DNA from 3 places in the Alkalibaculum bacchi genome. Region 2 is predicted to be linked to each of the others. Evidence: riboswitches for the same ligand, from Rfam matches in the RefSeq annotation. Region 2 holds a riboswitch; each other region holds the start of a gene.
What was found. Region 2 has a riboswitch for molybdenum cofactor ahead of DES36_RS09240 (ABC transporter substrate-binding protein). Riboswitches for the same ligand answer to the same signal wherever they lie in the genome.
Positions count from the first base shown of each region.

Region 1 (4,230 bases), on a different contig from region 2:
GCTAGAAATTGACGCACGTATGCCTAGTCAAACTCCTATTGCTGTTTATTTTGCCACCGGTATTAATATGGTAAAAGAGATGATTCTATATAATACAATAGACAATTATAGAATATGTCCTAGCCTATCTAAATATTGTATTTTGCAGCACGTCTATCTACAGGGGTCTAAAGTAAGGGGAAAAGGCGAAGGCATCATGAGCCAAGTTGGTCCCCTACTCCATAAAACAGACTATTTTGGAGTTGATGAGGCACTTATTAGCAATCCTAAAATTTATAATGGATTTGTGGCAGAGCTTATTGTTTCATCTCCTACTTATAATGATGCCAAATATCAACTAGAGCATTCTATTGAGAAACTTGAAGAGAAGCTGATGGAGGTAGAATATGACGCGATTGAATGACGAAGATATACAATCCATAATAAAACAATATAGAAAAAATGAAGAGTTTTTTATAAAGAATTTTAAATTTTCCTTATTAGAAATAGGCAATAAAGCTGTAAACAATGCAGCTAGTAAGGAACAATTAAAAAACTTGAAGGTGGCTTGCATCCCCATCACTTCAGGTTTTGGAGAAATCTCAAATTTTTCTCAGATCGTCTGTACTATTCTTACAGATTGTTGTGGAGTTAATGCCTTTGTAACAAAACAAAAGAATGTAGCGGGCATACAAGAGGCCTATGAGCAAAAATCAGACATTATTTTTATGGCAGATGACAACACATTCACTGCTTTTCATCTGAAAAAAAATCTATACATGAATAATGGTGAGGCAACAGGTAGAGGTTTTGCTGCAGCTTTAGATGTAGCAGCAGGGCCTTTACAAAATAAAGAAGTACTAGTATTAGGAGCTGGACCTGTAGCTTGTGCAGGTGCTACTTATTTACTACAAAGAAATGCCCATGTTAAAATGTACGACCCATGTATGGATAAAGTTAGGACTTATATAAAAAAGTATCCACAAGTCGAAATGGTGCCCCATTGGAATACTAGAACTTGGAACTATATCTTAGAAGCCACTCCAAGTGCAAATATTATCACCGAAAATCAAGTTACATCTCAAACCATATGTGCTGCTCCTGGTGTTCCCTTTGGATTAGATGAATTTTCAGTTAAGAAGTGTAAGTTAATTATTCATAATTTGTTAGAACTTGGTGTAGCCACCATGCTTAGTGGTGTTTGCAAGGAGGAAAGCCATGGAAAAGAAAATTACTACTCGCTATGAGAAAAAGAGTCAGAGGTTATTTAGTTTAATCAACAAAATTAAACTATGGCCTGCTCGATCAGGGATACTACATAGCGTTAAGAGTATTGAAAAGCAAGGAAACAGAGCTGTTATCACGACTTATTGCGGTGGTAGTTTTGTCGTTTGGAATTCTAAAAAGAGTCGCAGTCTTCGATGGCTTCGAAACAGTTATTTTAAGACCACTTGTAGAAAATGCGGAATTCCTGACTGGAAGATTGAGAAATACTCTGAAACTGAATTCAAGTAATTCTAAAATGGACGCAAAAGGAAGAAGATCCCAATAGGAGATTTGAATAAATAAATTAGAATATTAAGTTAAATTAATTATGAGGCTTCATACTTCTAGTTGCTTTTGCCAGCTTTTTAGAATATTTATGATGTCCTCTATTATATAGTCCCTGTTATCCTCAGTAATAGTAATTACAATTACATCCTCTCTAGCCATAATAGCATTTAAAAAATCACAATCATTTTCTTTTAATACCCCAAATACTATTTTTTTGCTATCTAGTAGTTTAAATACTTTATCGGTAAATAGACTCATATCATTTTCTGCACTGCCTAATTCATCTAGTACTATAAGATTTCTTTCCTTCAGACTTTTATCTAATATGGATAGAGCTCCTTTTTCAAAGGAATCTATAAAATGTTCTTTTGAGTTATCTCTAGAATCTACTTTTAGTATGGTATAAGTTGTGTTATTATCATACAGCGATTTGATAATATATTTTCTAAAATAACCTTCAAAAACTCTTTCTGTAGTATAGCCTCCAAGAGAGACATTGAGTTCTTTTAACGCTCTTTTTAAAAGTGTTGATTTTCCAATTCCGATTTTTCCAGTTAAAAATAGATTGTACATGAGAATCTCCTTTATCATAGAATTCATTATGTAATTAGACAAATTATATAATAGTGTAACATATTTTGATATCAATATAATATATATTGACAAATTTTTAATTAATAGATATAGTTTATATAAATATATATAAATCTCCGAGCACATTTTCCTAAAGATAGGTTCCATGGAATATGTGCCGATAGGCATGAAGAGAAATCTGAATGCCTCCCATTGTGGAAAGGAGAGCGAGCTTTTCTTTATGAATTTTGGCTCCTACCTCAATGGTGGGAGTTTTTTTAATTAAAAGGAGGGTTTTATTTGAGAAAAGATTTTAAAAAATGCATAATTATTTTTATTGTCTTCTCTGTGGTGCTGTTGGCATCTTGTAGCAATACCCAGGGGACTAAAACTGTTAATAAGGATGTAGTACAAAGTGGTGGCGATACAATTACCATAATTGGGTTGCAAGAAGGTGGCATTAAAGTGCCTGTAGATGAAATAAAAGCACTTGAAAAAGTCACGAAAGACGTGATATCGATCTCATCTAGTGGAGAAGAAAACGAAATGAATGTTACGGGAGGGCTTTTAGAAGAGTTGCTTCAAAAACACAAGGTATCCCTTAAGGATTTAGAGGGATTGAGATTTGTTGCTACCGATGGGTATTCTATTGATATTCCAAAAGATATCGTACAAAGTAGAGATATTATTCTGGCCTATGAAATAGATGGAGAACCTTTGCACGAAGAATCAAAGCCCATTAGAACAATCATCCCAGATGAAAGAGCCATGTACTGGGTAAGTCAATTGTCTGAAATTCAGCTAATAGGAACGAGTAAGTCTTCAGAGTCAAAAGAAGAGAGTACTTTAAGCAATCTGATCTTTTTGGATTCTGCTATAACTGCTTTAGAAACGGTTAACTACGGTGATACAGATGATCAAGCTATAAAGACATCTGATTTAATGGACAAGTATATAAAGGAAAAAGGTGGAGAAGTATACATAAAAGCTTCAGATGATTTTGAAAAAAGTGAATCTAATCAGGTATTTAGTGAAGCTTTTATAAAAACCACAGGAGAAAATGCACCTATGCTAGGGGCACCTGATATGCCTAAGGGTATGACCGTAAAAGATCTATTGTGGTTTCGTCTAGGGGATACAGCAGTTTTATCTGTAGAGAAAGCTTTGCAGGTAGATAATCTAATCAAGGAAGATGGACTATCCTTAGAAAACCTATTAAAAGATACTGGATTAAGTGGAGAAGCATATGAGCTAACTGCTATAGATGGTTATTCTGTAAACATCTCATCTGATGATGTAAGCCAAGGAATTATAAACAAAGAAGATGGAAGCGTATTAATTACTTTTAAAAACCTAGAAAAAAGTAAATCTGTAAAGAATTTATTATCTATAAAAATAAAATAAAAAGGAGCATAAAAAATGAAAAAGAAAATATTATCACTAATTATGATAGCACTTTTAGGATTTATGCTAGTAGCTTGTTCTTCTGAACAAGAAAAAACAAGTACAGAAGCAGAAAAACCAGCAGATACAGGCGCACAAACTGAAACAGAAACAGAAGGCCAAGAGCCAACATTCACAATCGCTATCGAAGCAGGTGAAGAAAGTATAGAAATTACTGAAAAAAATATTGGTGAAATAAAAGAGATAAACTTAACAGCTATGATCATTAGTAAAAAAGGTGAAGAAACAAACGAATATACAGGTATGCTACTAAAAGATGTATTAGCATATGCAAATGTAGGAGAGTATACATCATTAGAATTAGAAGCTATAGATGGTTATGTTGTTGAATATACAAAGGAAATGGCAGAATCCGATGGAACGATTTTAGCATACATAGTAGACGGAGAAGTTTTAGGAGAAGAAGCTGGACCAATCCAATCTCTAATAGATGGAGACCCAGCTAAGAATAGTGTTAAGCAACTAGCTAAAATTAGAGTTATTAAGTAATTGAGGCAATTCTATGCTTAATAATTTAGTTCGGAAATTTTCAATATTTGACATTATTATAATTGCCCTTATGGCCACCCTAGGCATAGCTACAAAACCAGTTATTGTTCCCCTTGCACATATCATTACTGGCCCCCTCTATATTCCTGGAGGGGCTATCGCAGGTGGCCT
Region 1 is NZ_QNRX01000018.1:17,088-21,317, forward strand. It holds gene pylC (3-methylornithine--L-lysine ligase PylC) at 1-403, shown strand, start outside; gene pylD (3-methylornithyl-N6-L-lysine dehydrogenase PylD) at 387-1,226, shown strand; gene pylSn (pyrrolysine--tRNA(Pyl) ligase small subunit) at 1,198-1,494, shown strand; gene DES36_RS12025 (nucleoside-triphosphatase) at 1,582-2,106, opposite strand; molybdenum cofactor riboswitch at 2,230-2,348, shown strand; gene DES36_RS12030 (molybdopterin-dependent oxidoreductase) at 2,407-3,510, shown strand; gene DES36_RS12035 (molybdopterin-dependent oxidoreductase) at 3,526-4,059, shown strand; gene DES36_RS12040 (ECF transporter S component) at 4,073-4,230, shown strand, end outside.
Region 1: linked by a shared signal. The riboswitch ahead of DES36_RS12030 (molybdopterin-dependent oxidoreductase) and the one ahead of DES36_RS09240 (ABC transporter substrate-binding protein) in region 2 are both predicted to bind molybdenum cofactor.

Region 2 (4,230 bases):
CTACTTCGGAAATAGCCCTCCCATAGCCAGCTATAATGGCTGAAATAATAGGATATCTGCACTCGTGAAATAGCAATCTTAATATTTTCCCATCCCCTAAACCAATGCCTTTTCCAGTCTCCCAAATGATCTTTACTTTTGATTTTACAGCTGAAATAATGAGCCCAGTGACAATAGGAAAGATGATTAAGACTTGTGCAATAATCATAGCAACAGGTGTAAATAAGATATCAAGAAATCCTAGGGGCCCTTTTCTCGATAGAATCATATATACCACAAGACCTGCCACCACTGGTGGTATTCCCATAAAAGTATTGATCAGCCGCACAAGAATCTTTTTCCCTTTAAACTCTCTGCTTCCAATAAAAATTCCTGTTGGAATGGCGCCAAGAGCTGCAATAGTGGTGCTGGAAATGGACACAATTAAGGATAGAAGAATAATCATATATACTTCTCTATCTAAAGATGTAATTAATTTTAATGCTTCGATTAAACTCGTCAGTATCTGATTCATTGTCCCTCCCAGTCCTAAGGTACTCTCTTAATATACAAAAGGTCGCTATGGGCAGCGACCTTTTTTCACCATAACAAATCAAGATTCATAAGCTAGCACCCACGCCGGCTTGGATTATTATAAAAGCTCCTTAGTACTCTGTTTCTTGACTTGTTATAACATTATTTATTTCCCTTGATAATTTATAGAGAATAATGCATCGCCGTATTCTTCTTTACCAAATTCACCAATTTTAGCTAAAACTTCATCTGAAGTAATCCATTTTAAATAAGCATCTGCGCCTTCTTTATTGATGCCTTCCAATTTATCAGGATTAGCTTGGATTACTGTATATTGATTCATTAAATCATCTGATTCGCCTACAATAATGTCAAGCTCAAGCTTGTCTTTCATAGAAAGGTAAGTAGCTTTATCTGTTATAGTATATGCGCCTTCTTCACTAGCCATTTGAAGAACATCTCCCATGCCCTTTCCTGCAGACATGTACCAATCTCCCTCTGGTTTTATAGAATTCGCTTCCCATATTTTTAATTCTTTTTTGTGAGTACCAGACTCATCTCCTCTAGAAACAAATGTAGACTTTGTGTCTGCAATCTTCTTAAAGCCATCTGCTGCAGTATCTCCTTCAGCAATTTTAGCTGGATTATCGCTAGGTCCAACAATTACAAAGTAATTGTACATGATTTCAACTCTTTCTAATCCATATCCTTCTTCTACAAACTTCTCTTCATCAGCTTTCGCATGAATCAATAAGACATCTGCATTGCCATCTCTACCTGTTTGAAGAGCTTGTCCTGTTCCTTGAGAAACTACATCAAGAGTGTAGCCAGTTTCTTTTTCAAACATTGGTGTCAAATAATCCATCAGCCCTGAATCGTTTACACTTGTAGTAGTAGCAAGAGTAATTTCTTTGTCACCAGCAGTATTGTCCTCAGGTGTATTATTTTCTTCTGTAACTTGTTTTGGTTCTTCTGTGGTTTCATTTGCCTTATTACTGCAAGCAGTAAATGAGAAAATCAAAAGTGAAATAAGTAATAAAATAGATAATTTAGAAATCCATGATTTTTTTATAAACATATATCTTCCTCCTTTTCAAAATGGAAGGCAGTACCGTTTACAGCACCACCCTTACGTTTTTGCAACCATAGAACTTGTCCTTAGGTTGCAAAAATCGGAGCTTTTACTACTCTATTGTAACTCGATTGTGTTTAAATTGTCAAGCAGAGTGCCTTCGGTACTCGCTCTAAGTTCTACGTTGTAAGTTCTATGTAAGAAACAATTGTTGAACATTAGTCCAGCAATCGTTAGGCGCGTTGGTTTTCCACTTTCTGCTTTCCAACTTTTACGCTAAAATGAAATCCTCTCTGGTGCAGAATAGATATTTCCTTGATCTCCTCTAACATACCCTAGTAGAGTAATATTGTATTCCTGCCCTAATTTTACTGCAGCAGAGGTAGGAGTAGATCTCGAGACTAGAATAGGAGCACCTAATCTAATGATTTTCGTCATTATTTCCGAAGATATTCGCCCACTAACAAAGACAATGCTGTTTTCACACAAGTCCATTTTACCTTCTTTTAGTAAAATACCTGTTATCTTATCAAAGCAATTGTGCCTTCCTATATCTTCATTTAATATTTGATATTCTGGGGTATAAAACAATACGCTATGGACGCCGCCTATTTCTCGGAATATTTCAGATTTGTGCATAAAGTTCTTCATACTGCTTAATATGGTCTCAATAGGATATACTGTCTTACTATCAGCTGAAAAGTACTGGCTTTTCTTTAGGGGGTTAATGTAGGTATAACATTGACCACAACCAGAAGTCACACTCCTTAAGCTCTCTTGCCTGTTGACTTTTATTTCCTCTTTTAGCTCCACAATAACTGCCTGCATTCGCTCATTATAGTAGATTTCTTTTATATCCTCATAAGAGTTAATAACCCCATCATTGTAAAGAAAACCAAGAGTCAATTCTACTTCGTACTGATTTAAACAGAGAAGGGAAACCAATTCTTCTCCATTGACGATAATCTTTAGAGAAATTTCGGAGATGATCTTCTTTACTACTTCTTTTGTATAAAATTTGTCTTCTTCTTTTTCAATTTTTAGCACATCAAACTCTTGATAAATGTTTTCTTCCATATAAGCACCTCTTTTGTCTCTTTTAATCCGATTCTGCTATTGCTATACCACCTGACAGGGACCCCTCTTAGATAAGTTTTACTATGTCTCCTAATTTTATTTCTCCACTTGTAATTACTTTAGCAAAGATTTCACTGTGAATCAATTTGCAAGGCATCTTTGAGCGAGGTAATTGGCATGAATCTGCGTGGCAATCTTTATTACACTCTGTCAACCCTAGCTGTACTTGTCCTATTTCTAGTACATCGCCTATTTTAAGTGCCTCTAAAGGAATACCCTCTAATGTTATATTTTCCTTAAATTTATTGAAACAAAGACCCTTTTCTTCTTCCTTATCCATCCAGTCTTTTATCTCTGCAGATGTAATAGAGACCTGCCTATCTCCCTTTCCCTTGTGCCTGTCACCAAATACTCCCTGACCAGCTTCCATTTTAAGGACTTGTGATGGTTCCCCAACTTGCCCTTTTGTTTTATTGCAATATAGTCCTACTACTTTACCCTGCACCTTTATACCTCTTCTCTTAAAAGCTGAATTTCTCCTATACGATTCAGAGAGTATCCACCTAATTCCTGCAGTCTCTCTTTGAATTTTTCACTTTTTAGGACATCTAGGAAGGACTGAATAATTGGCAGGTCTAGGTAAGTTTGTGGTATAGCAAAATCGTATTCTTCTTCACCTATAGGGATAAAATCTAAATCCATAGCTTTCGCAGCAGACTGGATGCCCATTCCTACATCTGCACTATTACTTCCCACTAAAGCAGCTACTGCCATATGAGTTGAGGCTTCTCGATCATAGCCTTTAATCTCGTCTGGAGAAATGCCCATCTCCATTAATTTGTAATCAAATAGCAATCTAGTGCCTGCTCCCCTTTGCCGATTTACAAATCGATGGTTTTTTAAATCGTCTATTCCTTGAATATGTAATGGGTTTCCTTTTTTCACAATTAAACCTTGTATACGCCCTACTCCTTTTATAAGGGCCATAGGATCTTTAAACATTCTCTTTATATAATTTATATTATACTCTCCTGTTTTTTCATCTAAAAGGTGAATAGGAGCCATGTGAGCTTCTTTTCTCATTAATGCCATAAGCCCACCCATACTACCGACATGAGTGCTAGACACAAAAGTATTTGGATGGGTATTTGGCATCATATCCCCTATTACATCTAAAATTAAATCGTGGCTACCTATGACTACGACGGTATTTTCAATTTCTTGTAAGCTTCTATATAATTCAATCTTTACTTTTTCGCCTGCTTCAACGCCTTCGCTATTTTGATCGATGACACAAAAGCCATCTGCACGAACTAAAGACATAGCTGCTCCAGCACCTCTCGCCAATGGCGCTGCCACAATCTTACCACCTACACTACCTACTTTTACCCTTACGTATTCCTTGTGTTTTAAGCTGGACACAAGCCTTTTGGTGATAACAGCTTCAACTTCATTCGTTTTGTCCTTTGCTTGTCCACTAAACATGTTTATTACAGGTATTACAAAGTTTTCAAATCCTATATAAGCAGATACAGGGTACCCTGGTAAGCCTATTACAGGCTTGTTAT
Region 2 is NZ_QNRX01000011.1:57,538-61,767, reverse strand. It holds gene DES36_RS09245 (ABC transporter permease) at 1-514, opposite strand, end outside; gene DES36_RS09240 (ABC transporter substrate-binding protein) at 680-1,591, opposite strand; molybdenum cofactor riboswitch at 1,584-1,703, opposite strand; gene fdhD (formate dehydrogenase accessory sulfurtransferase FdhD) at 1,862-2,662, opposite strand; gene DES36_RS09230 (MOSC domain-containing protein) at 2,730-3,167, opposite strand; gene DES36_RS09225 (molybdopterin biosynthesis protein) at 3,170-4,230, opposite strand, start outside.

Region 3 (4,230 bases), on a different contig from region 2:
ATTAACAAAAACAAGTCTAGGTTTACCACGCCCGTCTAATATCTATAAAATATGGTATCACACTCATCCAACTTTAGAGGATAGAATAGAATTGTATAGATCAGTAGAATATGAAAAGATCGAAAATTAAAAAAAGTCCAAGTCAAAAGGCTTGGATTCTTTTTTGCACAAAGTCTCAGCTCAAGGTGGTTTAAACATTTATATTTTAATGATTGTTAAATTAAATATTATCATAAATCGATTTCATTCACATATTATATTAAATATTGATTATAAAAAAAATATTTATATAATATCATTTGACAATTTAACAGTTTTTTTGAGTCTTAAAGAACACGCAAATTCTTGACCTGTAAGGGATTAAAGTATAAAATCTGATTAAATTTTTTTCAATTCAGTGATTTAAGTAACTAGACTACTTAAAAGTAAGTACTTGCGGAAGTTTGATAATTATCTTACAATTAAGAAGAATCAAAATAATTATAAATTAGGAGGAAATTATTATGCTAAGATTTACTGTACCAAGAGATATTTATTATGGTGAAAATGCGATCGATCATTTAAAAGATGTTAAAGGTAAAAAGGCAATATTGGTTTTCGGTTCGGAAAGATTAATTAAAGACGGAACTATTCCTAAAATCGAAAGTTTATTAAAAGAAGCCAATATCGAAACAGAATTATTCTATGGCGTTGAAGCTGATCCTGGAATCAATACTGTTAAACGTGGCGCTGAAGCAATGAAAAAATTCCAACCTGACGTAATCGTTGCCATTGGTGGCGGCTCACCAATAGACGCTGCAAAAGCTATGTGGTTGTTCTATGAATATCCAGAAATGACTTTGGAAGAAGCTACAAAACCATTCTCACTACCACCATTAAGACAAAAGGCACAATTTATTGCTATAGCAACTACAAGTGGTACTGGTACAGAAGTTACTTCATTCTCAGTAATAACAGATGATGAAACAAGCTTTAAATATCCTCTTGCAGACTACAATTTAACTCCAGATATTGCAATCGCTGACACAAATCTGGTTAAAGGCTTATCTAAAACACTTGTAGCTGATACTGGAATGGATGCTTTAACACATAATTTTGAAGCATATGTAGCAACTGCAAAAAATCCTATTTCTGATGGGTTAACAATCAAATCGACAGAAATGATTTTTGACAACTTACATAAATCTTTTGAAGGCGATATGGAAGCAAGAGGTGAAATGCACGTTGCTCAAATGATGGCAGGTATGTCTTTCTCTAATGCTATTCTTGGAATCGTTCACTCAATGGCTCATAAATCTTCACATCATTATGGTATAGCACATGGTCGTTCAAACGCAATCTATTTACCATATGTTATTCAGTTTAATGCTAAAGTAGCAGCAGCAGACTATGCAGACTTAGCGAAGAGACTTGGATTAAAAGGTGAAACAACAGATGAATTAGTTGCAGCATTAGTTCAAGCAGTTAAAGATTTAAGAGCTTCAATGGGAATGCCAGGATCTCTAAAAGAATTTGGTGTAACAGAAGAAAAATTCAAATCAAACATAGACGAAGTTGCAGAATTAGCTGTAGGAGATCCTTGTACAGGAACCAATCCTAGAGAAATATCTGTTGCAGAAATGAAAAAATTGTTTGAATATGCTTACGAAGGAAAAGAAGTAGATTTCTAGAGCATAAAACTATTATTATGTATTGTTGAAAAAATATGAATTGTATATTATAATAAAAGTATAAATAAAGAATCCGAGTTATATTAGCAGGAAATATAACCATTGGGTATTAACCGTTTAATTAATGCCTCCCGTGTTTGGAAAGGATTCTATGTAGCTTGAATTGTTAATCGTTAACAATACACGCAGGCATAGAATGCGTGATAAATATAAGGAGGTTTTTTTTAATGAAAACTGCTTACAATGGTAAACTAGCGAGAATTAATCTTTCTACAGGAGTAATTCAAACGGAAGAACTTGACTTTGACCTAGCAAAAAAATTCATTGGCGGAAGAGGCCTAGGAACAAAAATCATTTATGATGAAGGAATAGCTACTGTTGATCCTTTATCAGAGCAAAATAAACTTGTCTATATTCCTGGACCAATGACAGGTACATCCTCACCTACGGCAGGTAGATACATGGTTGTTACAAAGTCACCACTAAATAATTTTATTGCCAGTTCAAACTCTGGTGGTGTTTGGGGCGCAAAATTAAAATACGCAGGATGGGATGCGCTTATCGTTGAAGGCAAATCGGATAAACCTGTGTACATAAATATTGAAGATGAAAAAATTGAAATCCTTCCTGCAGACCAATACATGGGAAAACTAAGTGAAGAAGTAGATGATTTATTAAAAGAAGTTTATCCTAAGTGTTCTGTACTTAATATTGGACCTGCTGGAGAGAATCTGTCTCTAATGGCAGCAATTATGAACGACAAACACCGTGCTGCAGGTAGAAGTGGCGTAGGTGCTGTTATGGGATCTAAGAACTTAAAGGCCATTACAGTTACAGCTACGAAAACAGTTATTGAACCAAATGATGCTGACAAATTAAAAGAAGCTACTAAAGCTTGTCTCGCAAAAATTAAAGAAAACGGTGTAACAAGTGGTGGACTTCCATCTTTTGGTACAGCAGTATTAGTTAATATTATTAATAGCACAGGATCCCTTCCAACTCGAAACTGGCAAGAATCTTATTATGATAAAGCTGATGACATATCTGGTGAAACACTAAAAGACAATCACCTTGTTAAACAAGGATTTTGCCATAGATGCCCTATCGGTTGTGGTCGAGTTATTGATCTAAAGGGTAAAATAACTGGCGGACCAGAGTATGAACCATTATGGGCATATGGAAGTAACTGTGATGTAAATGATTTAGAGGCTATTAATGAAGCAAACTATCTATGTAACGAGTATGGTCTAGATGCTATTTCAACACCATGTACGATTGCATCTGCTATGGAACTTTATGATAATGGCTATATTAAAGAAGAAGAATGTGATGGCATTCCACTTGCTTTCGGAAGTTCAAAAGCCATTGTTGAGTGGACTAGAAGAATCGGAGAAGGAAAAAGTCCATTAGCTAAATTAATGGCACAAGGATCTATGGCTTTATGTGAGCACTATGGTCATCCAGAGCTATCTATGACTGTAAAAAAATTAGAGATTCCTGCTTATGATGCTCGTGGAATCCAAGGAATTGGTATTGGTTATGCTACTAGCAATAGAGGCGGATGCCATGTTCGTTCTTATACTATATCTCCAGAAGTTTTAGGACTGCCAGCTCCTGCAGATCGTACAGAAATAGAAGGAAAAGCTGCTTTGACTAAAATCTTCCAAGATTTAACCGCTGTTATCGATTCTATGGGATTATGTTTATTTACATCTTTTGCACTAGGTGCAGATGAATATGCAAATCTATTAAATGCAGCTACAGGAACAGAATATACTGCAGAAGAACTTCTTCTTGTAGGAGAAAGAATCTATAATATTGAACGTATGTTTAACAAAGCTGCTGGAATGAAGTCAGAAGATGATGGATTACCAAAGCGTTTAACAGAAGAGCCTATTACAAATGGTCCTTCAAAAGGCATGTTAAGTAAAATAAACATTACATTACCTGAATATTACGAAGCACGTGGATGGGAAAATGCGTTCCCAACTGAAGAGACTCTAGCACGCCTTGGGTTAGATAAATAGTATCTATATTAAATAATTTTATATCCCAATAGATGACTTTTCTTTTAGAAGAAAGACATCTGTTGGGATGTTTTCTAATTTTAAGTGTTAGGAGGTTAATGTAGATGATTGAAGTGAGGCTTTTTGCAACATTTAGAGAAGGGAGAGAAAAAGTACAGTTTTTAGACCCTAAGACCTATAAAAATGCGTACGAAGTGCTTGACTATCTTCAAATTCCTTATGAGGATGTTGCAATCTATCTAATAAATGGACGACATGCTAAATTAGATGATTACATAAAAGAAGGAGATATTCTAGCCATCTTTCCACCTGTAGGAGGTGGCTGAACATAACAGATATTCTTTAATGAAGGACTTGTTATAATAAAATTATAATATATTTGAAGCAAGCTGCAAATGTAGTGGTTCCATCTATACTTTGCCAATACGAAGATAGAAGGATTTGTTTACAATTAAATAATAAACTACTAAAGGGGTGATAATCAATCACCCCTTTAGTGTATCTTTAAGACATTGTTAATAAATAGCAAAAAA
Region 3 is NZ_QNRX01000018.1:32,817-37,046, forward strand. It holds gene DES36_RS12095 (M48 family metallopeptidase) at 1-130, shown strand, start outside; gene DES36_RS12100 (iron-containing alcohol dehydrogenase) at 504-1,670, shown strand; molybdenum cofactor riboswitch at 1,730-1,834, shown strand; gene DES36_RS12105 (aldehyde ferredoxin oxidoreductase family protein) at 1,898-3,697, shown strand; gene DES36_RS12110 (MoaD/ThiS family protein) at 3,802-4,023, shown strand.
Region 3: linked by a shared signal. The riboswitch ahead of DES36_RS12105 (aldehyde ferredoxin oxidoreductase family protein) and the one ahead of DES36_RS09240 (ABC transporter substrate-binding protein) in region 2 are both predicted to bind molybdenum cofactor.